2 regions of the Neobacillus canaveralius genome follow, and region 2 is predicted to be linked to the other one. Evidence: a T-box and tRNA genes for the amino acid it is inferred to sense, from the RefSeq annotation. Region 2 holds a T-box; the other holds one or more tRNA genes.
What was found. The T-box of region 2 lies ahead of alaS (alanine--tRNA ligase). A T-box ahead of a tRNA ligase gene usually reads a tRNA of that ligase, here a tRNA-Ala.
Positions count from the first base shown of each region.

Region 1: it has a tRNA-Ala gene. The T-box ahead of alaS (alanine--tRNA ligase) is inferred to sense a tRNA for this amino acid. The anticodon was not compared.

Region 1 is NZ_JBDFLL010000001.1:2,268,506-2,270,947, reverse strand. It holds gene ABC255_RS11705 (CoA-disulfide reductase) at 1-574, opposite strand, end outside; tRNA gene ABC255_RS11700 (tRNA-Leu) at 833-913, opposite strand; tRNA gene ABC255_RS11695 (tRNA-Trp) at 921-994, opposite strand; tRNA gene ABC255_RS11690 (tRNA-Tyr) at 1,032-1,116, opposite strand; tRNA gene ABC255_RS11685 (tRNA-Ser) at 1,146-1,238, opposite strand; tRNA gene ABC255_RS11680 (tRNA-Met) at 1,261-1,337, opposite strand; tRNA gene ABC255_RS11675 (tRNA-Ala) at 1,413-1,488, opposite strand; tRNA gene ABC255_RS11670 (tRNA-Pro) at 1,504-1,580, opposite strand; tRNA gene ABC255_RS11665 (tRNA-Arg) at 1,589-1,665, opposite strand; tRNA gene ABC255_RS11660 (tRNA-Leu) at 1,695-1,783, opposite strand; tRNA gene ABC255_RS11655 (tRNA-Gly) at 1,789-1,863, opposite strand; tRNA gene ABC255_RS11650 (tRNA-Leu) at 1,900-1,984, opposite strand; gene ABC255_RS11645 (hypothetical protein) at 2,268-2,414, shown strand.
Region 2 is NZ_JBDFLL010000001.1:1,563,160-1,565,601, forward strand. It holds gene ABC255_RS07645 (AI-2E family transporter) at 1-1,072, shown strand, start outside; T-box leader at 1,135-1,351, shown strand; gene alaS (alanine--tRNA ligase) at 1,439-2,442, shown strand, end outside.

The DNA of each region.
Region 1 (2,442 bases), 710 kb from region 2:
TCGGTGCCATAATCTGATTGGCCATTTCAATAAGTGTAACTTGAATTCCTCTGTCCACAAGGTTTTCGGCCATCTCAATTCCTATAAATCCACCGCCAATAACAACAGCCCTTTTGGGATGATTATGATCAACATAGTTTTTAATTTTATCTGTATCTGGGATATTTCTTAACGTAAATAATGTCTGATTTTCATTTAACCCTGGAATTGGTGGTACAATTGGTTTTGCTCCCGGAGATAATAATAACTTGTCATAAGATTCATCATACACTTCCCCAGTTTGTAAATTCTTAATTGTAACTCTTTTGTTTTCTGGATTTATGTTCATTACTTCACTTAGATTGCGTATATCAAGATTAAATCGATCAGACATTCCTTTTACCGTTTGTACTAATAATTTACTTCTATCCTTAATCGTTTCACCAATGTAATAGGGTAATCCGCAGTTTGCAAATGATATATGTTCTCCACGTTCTACAAGAATAATCTCTACATCTTCACTGATTCTTCTTAATCTAGCAGCAGCAGTAGCTCCACCAGCAACTCCACCTACGATTATTACTTTCTGTGTCATAATAGTCCCTCCAAATTGATAATGTCTTTTTCATCACATTAAGTGAATAGTTATTCGGTATACCCATGGGGGTTTTATACCTATAAGGGTATTATATTACCGAAAAAATATATGTAAAGTCATTTTGGAGACTTTCATATATTCGTCACAATTAGATTCTCTGGACGAGTACCTCAATAATTAGTTGACTATAAAAAAAATAGGCCAATACTTTGATGAACAAAGCATTGACCTATTAGGTATTTCAGTTTTAATTGATACCGGTGGTCGGGGTCGAACCGACACTCCAGAGGAACACGATTTTGAGTCGTGCGCGTCTGCCAATTCCGCCACACCGGCAAATCATTGGCAGGGGTAGTAGGAATTGAACCCACACCAAAGGTTTTGGAGACCTTCGTTCTACCTTTAAACTATACCCCTATGGATGGAATGTTATTTCGCTAACGCGAAAATTTTTTGGTGGAGGGGGACGGATTCGAACCGCCGAACCCGGAGGGAGCGGATTTACAGTCCGCCGCGTTTAGCCACTTCGCTACCCCTCCACATTGGAGAAATAAATAATATGAAATTATGGAGGAGGAAGAGGGATTCGAACCCCCGCGCGGTTTGACCCGCCTGTCGGTTTTCAAGACCGATCCCTTCAGCCAGACTTGGGTATTCCTCCGCATTAAGAAAGTATTAATATTTGGTAGCGGCGGAGGGGATCGAACCCCCGACCTTACGGGTATGAACCGTACGCTCTAGCCAGCTGAGCTACACCGCCAAATATCTAATTAAGTTATAAGTTATTTTCACTAGCATGAAAACACTCTGATTATTTTGCTTCGCAAATTAATCTTGGTGGAGCCTAGCGGGATCGAACCGCTGACCTCCTGCGTGCAAAGCAGGCGCTCTCCCAGCTGAGCTAAGGCCCCAAAAATTGTACTTGATGGTCGGGAAGACAGGATTCGAACCTGCGACCCCTTGGTCCCAAACCAAGTGCTCTACCAAGCTGAGCTACTTCCCGATAAAATATGGCGCGCCCGAAAGGAGTCGAACCCATAACCTTCTGATCCGTAGTCAGACACTCTATCCAATTGAGCTACGGGCGCAATTTATACTATAACTTCTATTCTGAAAATGGTGCCGAGGACCGGAATCGAACCGGTACGGTAGTCACCTACCGCAGGATTTTAAGTCCTGTGCGTCTGCCAGTTCCGCCACCCCGGCAACATTGGAGCGGAAGACGGGATTCGAACCCGCGACCCCCACCTTGGCAAGGTGGTGTTCTACCACTGAACTACTTCCGCATTTATGGTAAGTTATTTTGCTATCGCAAAAAACTTTGGTGCGGGTGAAGGGAGTCGAACCCCCACGCCTTGCGGCGCCAGATCCTAAGTCTGGTGCGTCTGCCAATTCCGCCACACCCGCATATAATGTGATAATAAACAAACTAGAAAACTAAGTTGCTAACTTTGCTGCGTCGTATCAGCGACATTGATAATCTTACAACGAATTACGACAAAAATCAACACTAAATTTTAAGTTTTTTTTAAAAGTGCAAAATCACATAGTTATTATCCCACAATATCATAAATTCCCCAACCTACACTATGTAGATGTTGTAACGAAAAGATAAAAATATGTTTTAGAACCTTTTTATTGGGTAAAAATACAATATAATTCATTCCGCAATAAAGGAGATGATGCAACCTTGAGTTATAATCAAAAGAAAGACATCGAAAAAATGCCCGCAAATCAGGGAGATCAAGACGAAACCGTAACGAATAGTGAAAAGTCACCTGAATTTGATGTTTTCGGTACTGCCCTAAATGACCTGCACAGTCCTTTTGAATTCTAAAAAACCAGTGTATCAAAGAGACTGTTCT
Region 2 (2,442 bases):
TCGCGTTAAATGGTTTTATCGAATCGGTTTTTTGCTTCTTTTACTGATTGCTATTTATGTTTTTTTAAAAATTCGTTTTTTCTGGCTGCCTATCGTTAGAGTGGTTTTTGTTATTATCCTCCCTTTCTTTATAGGTGGTTTTATTACTTATTTGCTCCATCCTATCGTTGAAAAGCTGCATGAAAAGGGCCTGCACCGGGGATTAGCCATTTTCTTCATTTATTTTCTTTTTTTTGGCGGTATTGGTCTAGCTATATATAAAGGAATACCCGCCTTTATTTCTCAAGTACGGGAACTGGCAGAAAGTGCTCCAATCTTAGCAGAGCAATATCGAAGCTGGATTAAAGAACTTCAATCACATACACGTGAGTGGCCAGACGGACTTCAAGAGCGGATTAATGAAGGTATCATAGGTTTTGAAAAGAAGTTAGATTCTCTCCTAACTGTAATCGTGGATTCCTTATTAAACATTTTGAATTTTGCCTTTGCGTTGATGATTATCCCTTTTATTGCTTTTTATATGTTAAAGGATTTCACCACCATAAAAAGAGCCGTTTGGTATATCACACCTAAACAATGGCGGAGAAAAGGAACTCGATTTCTTAAAGATATTGATGAATCGCTGGGGAGCTATATTAGGGGCCAGCTCCTTGTCTGTCTCATTATCGGAAGTCTTTCGACGGTTTTCTTTTGGATATTTCACTTAAAGTATCCCTTACTATTAGGAATGATTATTGGAGTCACAAATGTCATTCCCTATTTTGGTCCAATAATAGGGGCGGTTCCAGCTGTGTTTATTGCTGCAACAAGCTCGGTTAAGTTAGTAATTATTACAATCGCGATCGTTTTTGGATTGCAATTTCTGGAAGGCAATATCCTTTCCCCTTATATTGTTGGAAAGAGTCTGCATATGCACCCGTTAATGATTATGGTAGCGTTAACTTCAGGAGGGGAAATAGGAGGAATTATTGGAATGATAGTTGCGGTACCCGTTCTTGTTGTCCTTAAAGTCAGCATTCTTCACGCTAAAAATCATTTTGCACGCGGAAAAGTGAAGGAACCTGCATCATAAAACAGGTATTGGATTGACAAACGTTTTTTGTGTAGCTATAATCCGGTTATAGAATATTTTGGATTAACATGTTGAAGGACCCAAGTATGTTGTAGTCCATCTCTAAGAGAGGAGCTTCCTTGGCTGCGAGAAGCTCTAGATGAAGGATAACAGAAAGCTAGTCCGGAGTGCAGCTAACCACTGCCGTCATTGCCGCGTTAAGGCATTATTTGAGAGGTGAACACGTGTTTTTTGTGTTCATAATCAGGGTGGTACCGCGAGTTAGCTCTCGTCCCTGTTCCGGTGAAGTTCCGCAATAAGAAACTTCACCATGGGATGAGGGCTTTTTTGTGTTCTTTTTTAACTTAAGAGGAGGGTAAAAATAATATGAAATACTTGACTGGCTCGGAAATTCGTAAAATGTATTTAGACTTTTTTCAGGAAAAAGGGCATGCTGTTGAACCAAGTGCGTCGCTTGTTCCTCATGATGATCCTTCTTTGTTGTGGATTAATAGTGGTGTTGCTACATTAAAAAAATACTTCGATGGACGTGTAATTCCTGATAATCCAAGGATCACGAATGCACAAAAATCAATCCGTACCAACGATATTGAAAATGTTGGCAAAACAGCACGCCATCATACTTTTTTTGAAATGCTAGGGAACTTTTCCATTGGTGAATATTTCAAAGAAGAAGCAATCGAGTGGGCATGGGAATTTTTAACGGATAAAAAATGGATTGGCTGGAACCCTGAACTGCTTTCCGTTACGGTTCACCCCGAGGACCATGAAGCATTTGAGCTTTGGAATAAAAAGATCGGTATTCCAGAGGAACGAATTATTCGCCTAGAAGGGAACTTCTGGGATATTGGTGAAGGACCAAGTGGACCAAATACTGAAATCTTCTATGACAGAGGTCCAGAGTATGGAGATGACCCAACAGATCCAGAATTATATCCAGGCGGTGAAAATGAACGTTATCTAGAGGTTTGGAACCTTGTATTTTCACAGTTTAATCATAACCCAGACAATACCTATACACCACTGCCAAAGAAGAACATTGATACAGGTATGGGACTAGAAAGAATGGCTTCCGTCGTTCAAAACGTACCAACTAACTTTGATACAGATTTGTTTATCCCAATTATCAGAGCTACAGAAGAAATTTCTGGTGTTAAATATGGTGAGGGGAAAGAAAAGGATACAGCATTTAAGGTAATTGCTGACCATATTCGTACGGTAGCATTCGCTGTTGGTGATGGAGCGCTGCCTTCTAATGAAGGTCGTGGGTATGTACTACGCCGTTTACTGCGCCGTGCGGTTCGTTATGCTAAACAAATTAATATAAACCGACCATTTATGTATGAACTAGTTCCTGTAGTAGGAGAAAT